Regions from separate parts of the Streptomyces changchenzhani genome, predicted to be linked through region 3. Evidence: riboswitches for the same ligand, from Rfam matches in the RefSeq annotation. Region 3 holds a riboswitch; each other region holds the start of a gene.
What was found. A riboswitch is a leader RNA that binds a small molecule or an ion and turns the genes downstream of it on or off. The one in region 3 is predicted to bind cobalamin.
Positions count from the first base shown of each region.

Region 1: linked by a shared signal. The riboswitch ahead of ABCR94_RS23685 (cobalamin biosynthesis protein) and the one ahead of ABCR94_RS10320 (ribonucleoside-diphosphate reductase subunit alpha) in region 3 are both predicted to bind cobalamin.
Region 2: linked by a shared signal. The riboswitch ahead of metE (5-methyltetrahydropteroyltriglutamate--homocysteine S-methyltransferase) and the one ahead of ABCR94_RS10320 (ribonucleoside-diphosphate reductase subunit alpha) in region 3 are both predicted to bind cobalamin.

Region 1 is NZ_JBDHNH010000007.1:420,628-423,894, reverse strand. Features, by position in the region: gene ABCR94_RS23695 (inorganic phosphate transporter) at 1-569, shown strand, start outside; gene ABCR94_RS23690 (hypothetical protein) at 582-806, shown strand; cobalamin riboswitch at 953-1,095, shown strand; gene ABCR94_RS23685 (cobalamin biosynthesis protein) at 1,213-2,205, shown strand; gene ABCR94_RS23680 (cobyric acid synthase) at 2,214-3,267, shown strand, end outside.
Region 2 is NZ_JBDHNH010000004.1:172,197-175,463, reverse strand. Features, by position in the region: gene ABCR94_RS15065 (endo alpha-1,4 polygalactosaminidase) at 1-789, opposite strand, end outside; cobalamin riboswitch at 1,253-1,468, shown strand; partial or broken gene metE (5-methyltetrahydropteroyltriglutamate--homocysteine S-methyltransferase) at 1,632-3,267, shown strand, end outside.
Region 3 is NZ_JBDHNH010000002.1:466,665-469,931, reverse strand. Features, by position in the region: gene ABCR94_RS10320 (ribonucleoside-diphosphate reductase subunit alpha) at 1-1,666, opposite strand, end outside; cobalamin riboswitch at 1,808-1,930, opposite strand; gene ABCR94_RS10315 (YbdD/YjiX family protein) at 2,065-2,268, opposite strand; gene ABCR94_RS10310 (carbon starvation CstA family protein) at 2,265-3,267, opposite strand, start outside.

The DNA of each region.
Region 1 (3,267 bases), on a different contig from region 3:
TCGCGCTGGGCACCTACCTGGGCGGCTGGCGCATCATCCGCACCATGGGCAAGGGCCTCACCGAGCTGCGTCCGCCGCAGGGCTTCGCCTCCCAGACCAGTGCCGCCACGGTCATTCTGGCCTCCTCGCACCTCGGCTTCTCCCTCTCCACCACCCAGGTCTGCTCCGGCTCCGTGATGGGCGCCGGCCTCGGCCGCAAGGGCGGCGTGGTCCGCTGGTCCACGGCGACCCGGATGTTCGTCGCCTGGGGCCTGACCCTGCCGGCCGCCGGTCTGGTCGCCGCGTGCGCGGAGTTCCTGACCAAGCAGGGCCCCTGGGGCATCGCCGCAGTCGCCGCCTTGCTCGTCGCGGGCTCCGGGATCATCTGGTCGCTCTCGCGCCGCCAGCCGGTCGACCACACCAACGTCACCAACGACGAGCTCCACGAGCCCGCGGGCGTCGTGACCACCGCCATCGCGGCCGTCAGCCCGCCCCCCATCGGTGGCCCCGCCACCGCCGACAGCCTGAAGACCACCATCCCGGCCCCGGCCGCGAGCGTCACCGAGCCGGCCCGCCCGGCCACGGTGTAAGGACGAATCAGCATGAAAATCGACTGGGTAGCCCTCGGCACCGTATTCGGCGTGAGCCTTGTCGTCACCGTCGCGCTCGTGGGTCTGTTCACCCTCGGTATCGTCGGACTGTCCAAGCAGGCAGCGGCCACCGCGCAGGGCGGCGGAGCCGTCTCCCTGGCCCGCACCGGCGCGTACGCGTGCTTCGCGCTGTGCGTGGGCGCCGTGGCGTACGGGATCTTCCTGATCGTCGCCTGACCCCTCCGCGCCCTCGGGCCGCCTCCGGCGCCCGCCACCCGCAACCGCCCCGCAACGCCCCGTGACAGGCCCCGCCCGGCCCGCCGCGGGGCGGTTTCTGTGTGCCCCGACACACTCTCCCGTCGCAGGTCAACAGCAAGTTGACGGCATTCGCGGAGCGTGGTGGACTGCCCGAGCCAATTACGGCGGCAGGAGAGGAAGTCCGGTGCGAATCCGGCGCGGTCCCGCCACTGTCACCGGGGAGACACCCACCCCGGAAGCCAGGAACTCTCACCGCCGGTCACGTCGAACCAGGGCGCGGACCCTGAGTGAGGACATACCGCCATGCCCGGCTGCCCCTCCCCCATACCTGTGATTGCTCCAGTGCGTACCCGCGCGCTTCCAGGCGCTGCGACCTGCTGACCCCATGCGTGCCGATCGCATTTTTGCGTACGGCGCCACGGCCGGCCTGCTCGGCGACCTCGTTCTCGGCGATCCCCGCCGGGGGCATCCGGTCGCCGCGTTCGGGCGGGCCGCGGGCGCGGTCGAGGCGGCCTTGTGGCGTGACCACCGCGGGTGGGGCGCGCTGCACGCCCTGGTGTGCGCCGGGGGCGCGACGGGCGCCGCCGCGCTGGCCGCGCACGCCCTGCGCCGTCGCCCCGCCGCGGCTTTGGCGCTGACTGCCGCCACCACCTGGGCCGTCGTCGGGGGGACCTCGCTCGGCCGTGAGGCGCGGGCCATCGGCTGTGCCCTGGAGGCCGGGGACATCGAGGTGGCCCGCGAACGCCTCCCCCACCTGTGCGGACGCGACCCGCAGTCCCTGGACGCCGCGCAAATCGCCCGCGCCGTTGTCGAGTCCGTCGCCGAGAACACCTCGGACGCGGTGGTCGGCGCCCTCGTCTGGGGTGCGCTGGGCGGCGTACCCGGCCTGGTGGGGTTCCGTGCCGTGAACACGCTGGACGCCATGGTGGGCCACAAATCGGCCAAGTACCTGCGGTACGGGTGGGCCTCCGCGCGCCTCGACGACGTGGCGGGCTGGCCCGGAGCCCGGCTGACCGCCGCACTCGCGGCGCTGGCCGGCGACGACACCCGGGGTGCGGTACGGGCCTGGCGCGCGGACGCTTCGAAGCACCCCAGCCCCAACGCGGGCCCGGTGGAAGCCTCTTTCGCGGGGGCGCTCGGTGTGCGGCTCGGCGGCACGCTCTCGTACGCGGGACGGGTCGAGCACCGGCCCGTGCTCAACGCCACCGGCCGGCCCGTCGGCGCCGGGGACATCGAGCGGGCGGCCCGGCTGTCCCGGCGCGTCGGTGCGCTGGCCCTGGTGACGGCCGTCGCGGGGCGTCTCGCCTTCGGTGCGCTGCGCGCGGCCGACCGCAGGAGCAGCAGGAGCAGGATCCGTAACCCGAAGGGACACGTATGAAGGACCAGTTGGGGGGCGGTCTGCTCGTCGCGGGGACCACCTCCGACGCCGGCAAGAGCGTCGTGACCGCCGGGATCTGCCGGTGGCTCGTACGCAAGGGTGTGAAGGTCGCCCCCTTCAAGGCCCAGAACATGTCGCTGAACTCCTTCGTCACCCGCGGGGGCGCGGAGATCGGCCGGGCCCAGGCCATGCAGGCCCAGGCGGCCCGCGTCGAGCCGACCGCGCTCATGAACCCGGTGCTGCTCAAGCCCGGCAGCGATCGCTCCAGCCAGGTCGTCCTGCTGGGCAAGGCCGTGGGCGAGATGAGTGCCCGTGGGTTCTTCGGGGGGTCCGGGGGGGCGTCCCCCGGGAATGCGCTGCACGGGGGCAGGCAGGAATCGCTGCTCGGTGTTGTGACGGACTGTCTGAAGGAACTGCGCGGCACGTACGACGCGGTGATCTGCGAGGGCGCGGGCAGCCCCGCCGAGATCAATCTGCGGCGTACCGACATCGTCAACATGGGTATCGCGCGGGCCGCGCAGTTCCCCGTGGTCGTCGTCGGCGACATCGACCGGGGCGGTGTGTTCGCCTCCTTCTTCGGTACGACCGCGCTGCTCTGTGCCGAGGACCAGAAGCTGGTCGCCGGATACCTGATCAACAAGTTCCGCGGCGATGTGTCGCTCCTCGAACCCGGCCTGGACATGCTGGAGGGCCTGACGGGACGGCGGACCTACGGCGTGCTGCCGTTCACCCACGGTCTGGGCATCGACGAGGAGGACGGACTGCGGGTTTCGATGCGTGGCGCCGTACGCGAGTCCGTCGTCGCACCGCCCTTCGGCGAGGACGTCCTGCGCGTCGCCGTGTGCGCGGTGCCCCTCATGTCGAACTTCACCGACGTGGACGCGCTGGCCGCCGAACCGGGCGTCGTCGTGCGGTTCGTGGACCGGGCCGAGGAGCTCGTCGACGCCGACCTGGTGATCGTGCCGGGGACGCGCGGAACGGTCCGTGCCCTGCAGTGGCTGCGCGAGCGAGGGCTCGCCGACGCACTGGCCAGGCGGGCCGCGGAAGGCCGTCCGGTGCTCG
Region 2 (3,267 bases), on a different contig from region 3:
GTACTCGTTGTTCCCCGGGGCGGTGACGTCGAGATCACGCAGAACGACACTGACCCGGTCGCCGAACCCGGAGCAGGTCTTCCTGAAGGCCTGCTCCTTGTACTCGATCACGATCACGTTGTCACCGAATCCCTCGGTGTAGTCACCGCACTCGTCCCACTCGCCGCACTCTTCCGTGATGGCGAAGTCGAGACCCGTCTCCTCATGAGCGGTGGACAGGCCCAAGGTGTTCTTCTGCGCGATCGCCAGGCCCTTGCGGTGGGCGTGATCGGAGAGCAGCCTGATGAACGCCTTCGCGTTGGCCTCACTGATCAGATCGGTCCGCTCGAAGGTATCCAGGTTGTCCGGCTCGACAGCCTTGAAGCCCTTGTCCGCGCAGGTGTCGATCCAGGGGTTCACCTTGGCGGCGATCCGCTGCCGCTTGCTGTCGGTGCGGATGTCCAGGATGGCCTCGCCCCAGTCCTCGTCATAGACGATGTCCCGGCGCGCGTCCCGCAGCAGCAGATCACCCCACTCCTCTTCGGCTCCCGGCTGGGCCTGGAAGGCGTTGACGTAACAGATGTTGTACAGGCCCGCCGCCGGCGAGGCGGTGTAGTCACGGCTGACTACCTTCACACCGGGCGGGGGTGTGTAGGGCTTGCCGATCTGGTAGTCGAAATCGGCATGGGCCGGCGGGAGGGACACCGTCGGGGCCGTCGCGCACGCTGCGGAGAAGGCCAACAGTGGGACGACCACCGCCGCCGCCACGGAAACGTACCGACGAGACAGAACACGGTTGACGGAGAGCATCACAAGATCCAGGAGATGGGGGGCACGTCCCCGCCTCGGACTCCGCGGTCTTCGCGCGAGACCTGGCGACTCAGTCCGGACTTACGGCGCGTGGACCGCTTCACCGGCTGGGCGTACCTCTGGCGCCGGGTGATCAACTCTGGCGTTGTCCTGAGTAAAGCGAGCAAGTTTCGGCATGTCAACAAACCGGGGCGGTACTCTGCGGGGCGATGACAGCCAACTTCGTCCTGCGGCCCGGCGCCCCTCGGCCGTGGCCGTCCGCGTCGGCCTCGGACGTTTCGGCGGCCATGGGTTCCAACGGTCCGCCCGGATGAAGAACCGGTCGGCTCATCGAGCCGACCGGTTCTTCCGGCTGACCGGGCTGCCGCAGAGCAACACCCCTCAGATCTTCGCCTGTCTGGCCGTGTCTCATATCACGGTCCGGAATGTGAACAGTGGCGCGCGAGGAGCTGCACGCCCCTCTAACCTGGCGCGTGCAGCTGGTACGCCCTGTCCGCCAGACAGACGCGTCGTAAGAGGGAACCCGGTGGGAATCCGGGACTGCCCCGCAGCGGTAAGTGGGAACGACAGTCGTCATAAGCACTGGGTCCGGTCGGATCTGGGAAGCGACGGCCAGTAGGAGTCCGCCCCGGCGGATGTGCCCGCGAGTCCGAAGACCTGCCCGTTGCCCGTACGCGACCGATCGTGTGCGGAGATCCCGGTGACCTCGTGGGCGGGTCGGCGTACATACCAGACGGAATGCAGCGCCGATGGCGTGCATGGGATCCGTTCGGTTCGTCATCCCTTCGCGTCCGTGTCCCGTCTCCGGGATTTTCAGGAGTCATCTCGCGAAGGAGATTTCCGTGAACACCAAGCCCGCAGCCGCGGCAGCACGAGCCACCGTGTACGGCTACCCCCGCCAGGGCCAGAACCGCGAACTGAAGAAGGCCATCGAGGGCTACTGGAAGGGCCGCGTCACCGCGGACGCCCTGAAGGAGACCGCCGAGGGCCTGCGCCGTTCGAACTGGCAGCAGTTGGCAGACGCCGGCATCCACGAGGTGCCCACCGGCGACTTCTCCTACTACGACCACGTCCTGGACACCAGCGTCATGGTCGGCGCGATCCCCACCCGCCACCGCGCCGCCGTCAACACCGACGCGCTCGACGGCTACTTCGCCATGGCGCGCGGCAACCAGGACGTGGCTCCCCTTGAGATGACCAAGTGGTTCGACACCAACTACCACTACCTGGTGCCCGAGCTCGGCCCCGACACCGTCTTCGCGGCCGACTCCACCAAGCAGGTCGCCGAGCTGACGGAAGCCCTCTCGCTCGGCCACCCGGCGCGGCCCGTCCTCGTCGGCCCCGTCACCTACCTCCTGCTGGCCAAGCCCGCACCGGGCGTCGCCGCCGACTTCGAGCCGCTGACACTGCTCGACCGGCTGCTGCCCGTGTACGCGGAGGTCCTCGCCGATCTGCGGTCGGCCGGTGCCGACTGGGTACAGCTCGACGAGCCCGCCCTGGTCCAGGACCGCACCCCGGCCGAGCTGACCGCCGCCGCCCGCACCTACCGCGCCCTCGGCGCCCTCACCGACCGGCCCAAGATCCTCGTCGCCTCGTACTTCGACCGGCTCGGCGACGCCCTGCCGGTCCTGGCAAAAGCCCCGATCGAGGGCCTGGCGCTCGACTTCACCGACGCGGCAGCCGCCAACCTCGACGCGCTGGCCTCGGTGGGCGGACTCCCCGGCAAGCGGCTCATCGCCGGAGTGGTCAACGGCCGCAACATCTGGATCAACGACCTTGAGAAGTCCCTGTCCACCCTCGGCACGCTCCTCGGCCTCGCCGACCAGGTCGATGTGGCCGCCTCCTGCTCCCTCCTGCACGTTCCGGTCGACGCCTCGGCCGAACGCGACATCGACCCGCAGATCCTGCGCTGGCTCGCCTTCGCCCGGCAGAAGACCACGGAGATCGTCACCCTCGCCAAGGGACTGGCCCAGGGCACCGGCGTCATCACAGCGGAACTCGCCGCCAACCGGGCCGACCTCGCCTCCCGCGAGAACTCCCCGATCACCCGCAACCCGGCCGTACGAGCCCGCGCCGCCGCTGTCACCGACGCGGACGGCCGCCGCTCCCAGCCGTACGACGAGCGCACGGTGGCCCAGCGCGCCCACCTCAACCTGCCGCTGCTGCCCACCACCACCATCGGCTCGTTCCCGCAGACGACCGAACTGCGCACCGCCCGCGCCGATCTGCGCGCCGGCCGCATCAACACCGCCGCCTATGAGCAGCGCATCGAGAACGAGATCCGCGACGTACTCGCCTTCCAGGAGAAGGCCGGCATCGACGTCCTGGTGCACGGCGAGCCCGAACGCAACGACATGGTGCAGTACTTCGCCGAGCAGCTCACCGGCTACCTCGCCACCCAGCACGGCTGGGTCCAGTCCTACGGCACCCGCTATGTCCGCCCGCCGGTGCTCGCGGGCGACATCTCCCGGCCCCACC
Region 3 (3,267 bases):
GGCCGTTGCGCTCGGCCAGGGCGCAGGACGCCTCGTACGCCGCGAGCATGATCCGCTCGGCGATGCGGGTGGAGAGCGCCTGCGCCTCGGGGGAGCCGAACGGCAGCTTCAGCTTGAAGAAGACGTCCTGCAGACCCATCGCGCCCAGGCCCACCGGGCGCCACTTGGCGTTGGAGCGGCCGGCCTGCTCGGTCGGGTAGAAGTTGATGTCGACGACCCGGTCGAGGAAGGTCACGGCGGTGCGGACGGTTTCGTCGAGACGCTCCCAGTCCATCTCGCCCGAGGCCAGCACGAACGAACCGAGGTTCACCGAGCCGAGGTTGCACACGGCGGTCTCGCCGTCGTCCGTCACCTCCAGGATCTCGGTGCACAGGTTCGACGAGTGCACGACGGAGCCCGGCTCGGCGGTCTGGTTCGCCGTACGGTTCGACGCGTCCTTGAAGGTCATCCAGCCGTTGCCGGTCTGCGCGAGGGTGCGCATCATCCGGCCGTACAGCTGGCGCGCGGGGATCGTCGTACGGGCCAGCCCGTCCGCCTCGGCCTTGCGGTACGCCGCGTCGAACGCGTCGCCCCACAGGTCGACCAGCTCGGGCACGTCGACCGGCGAGAACAGCGACCAGTCGGTGTCCGCGTCGACCCGGCGCATGAACTCGTCGGGGATCCAGTGCGCGAGGTTCAGGTTGTGCGTACGCCGCGCCTCCTCGCCCGTGTTGTCGCGCAGCTCCAGGAACTCCTCGATGTCCGCGTGCCACGTCTCCAGGTAGACGCAGGCCGCGCCCTTGCGCCGGCCGCCCTGGTTGACGGCGGCGACCGAGGAGTCGAGGGTGCGCAGGAACGGGACGATGCCGTTGGAGTGCCCGTTGGTGCCGCGGATCAGCGAGCCGCGGGCGCGGATGCGCGAGTAGGAAAGGCCGATGCCGCCCGCGTGCTTGGAGAGGCGGGCGACCTCGTGGTAGCGGCCGTAGATCGAGTCGAGCTCGTCCAGCGGGGAGTCCAGCAGATAGCAGGAGGACATCTGCGGGTGGCGCGTACCGGAGTTGAAGAGCGTCGGCGAGGACGGCAGGTAGTCCAGGCGGCTCATCAGCCGGTACAGCGCGGCGACCTCGTCCAGGGCGCGGACCGAGTCGTCCTCGGCGAGGCCGGACGCCACCCGGAGCATGAAGTGCTGGGGGGTCTCGATCACCTGACGGGTGATCGGGTGGCGCAGCAGGTAGCGGCTGTAGACGGTCCGCAGGCCGAAGTAGCCGAAGCGGTCGTCGGCCGTCTTGTCGATCAGCGCGTCGAGCGTCGGGGCGTGCAGCGCCACGAAGTTCGCCGCACGGTCCGCGATCAGTCCCTCGCGGTGCCCGACGCCGACCGAGTCGGAGAAGGAGTGGACGCCCTGCGTCGCCGCCTCGTCCCGGATCGTGCGGGTCAGCAGCCGGGCCGCGAGGCGGGAGTACGCCGGGTCCTCGGAGATCAGGCCGGCGGCGGCGTCGGTGGCGAGCATGCGCAACTCGGCCGCGTCAGAACCGGCGTTCCGGCCGCGCAGCGCGGCCGCGGCGACTCTGCCGGGGTCGGTGTCGGGCAGATCGGCGGTGAGGTCCGTCAGGGTCCGCAGCAACTCTGTGCCGGGTCCTTCGGTCGTCACCGTGACAGAAGCCGGATCGACTGGCGCGATGGTCACGGGGTGCTCTCCCTCGCTCGGCTCGGGGCCGGCGGGGGAACGGGGCCGCACGGGCGCACCTCACCCCTGAAAGGGCGGCACACCGCGTTGCGTCCACCGGCCCAACCGCGAGGCCCGGACGTATCGGCATCCGGGTCGGTCGAACCGGATGCACCGTCGGCAGGTCTCGGACTCCTGGGTGCGCAAAAGCGCACCAATCACACCGTTGCGGGACAGTTCCGGATTCGCACCGGATTTCCCTGCGGCGACAGCGAGCACGAGCATACATGTGGGGGCCGGGGGATGCTGCACCCCCCAGATGTTGTGTCGCGGGTGTTGCGGCTTCGGATCTGCGTACGACAACGGGCCGCCGCATCCCGGAAGATGCGACGGCCCGTGCGATCACTGGGCGGAGGGCCTCAGCAGCAGCGGAAGCCCTCCCGGGGATCCGCCTCGCGTGCGTCCGTACGACTGTGTTCGAACTCCCGTCGGCTCATGACGGGGGCCTGTGGATCGCCGGATCTGGTGTGCGCCGCATACCGGTCGTAGGCGGATTCGCCGGTCAATTCGCGGACGTACCAGCGGATCCGGCCCGCAGTGCGGCGTACGTCGATACGGGTCATTCCCGGCTCCCCGATCCGACGGGCGCGGCGTCGTCCTTGCGCATGCCGCCCTCGGGGCCGAGGCCGGCCGCCACGAGCTCGGCCTTCTCCTCCTTGGTCGCGAGGAGCGAAGCGGGCGCGACGAGACGGGACTCGACGTACGGGGTCTCGCTGAGCTTGACGCTCGCGGGGTCGCGGACCGCCTTGACGCACGCCCGGGCCGCCTCGATGAGCACCACGATGATGAGGACGGCGAAGAACGCGGACAGCACGCCGTCGACCGTGGAGTTGGTGACGACTGTCTTCATCTGGTCGAGGGTCTTGGCGGGCGGAATGACCTCGCCCGCGTCGATGCCCGCCTGGTACTTGTCGCGCTGGGAGAAGAAGCCCACCTTCGGGTCGCCGGAGAAGATCTTCTGCCAGCTGGCGGTGAGGGTGACCGCGACGTCCCACAGGAGCGGCACGGCGGTGACCCAGGCCCACTTGAGCCGCCCGGACTTGACGAGCAGCGTGGTGCAGACGGCGAGAGCGACGGCGGCGAGCAGCTGGTTGGCGATGCCGAACAGCGGGAAGAGCTGGTTGATGCCGCCGAGCGGGTCGTGCACGCCGGCCCACAGGAAGTAGCCCCAGCCGCCCACCACGACCGCGCTGGCGAACCAGACCCCCGGCTTCCAGCTGACCTGGCGGAACGGCTTGTAGACGTTGCCGAGCATGTCCTGGAGCATGAAGCGCCCGACCCGGGTGCCCGCGTCCACCGTGGTGAGGATGAACAGCGCCTCGAACATGATGGCGAAGTGGTACCAGAACGCCTTCAATCCGGCGCCGCCGATCACCGCGGAGAAGATCTCCGACATGCCGAGCGCGAACGTCGGTGCGCCGCCGGTGCGCGAGAGCAGACTCTCTTCCTCGACGTCCTTGGCGGCCTGGGCCAGTGTCTGCGGGTCGATGGAGAAGCCGAGGTTGGTCACCGCTTCGGACGCGGCCTGGACGTTGTCACCGATCACACCGGCGGGCGAGTTG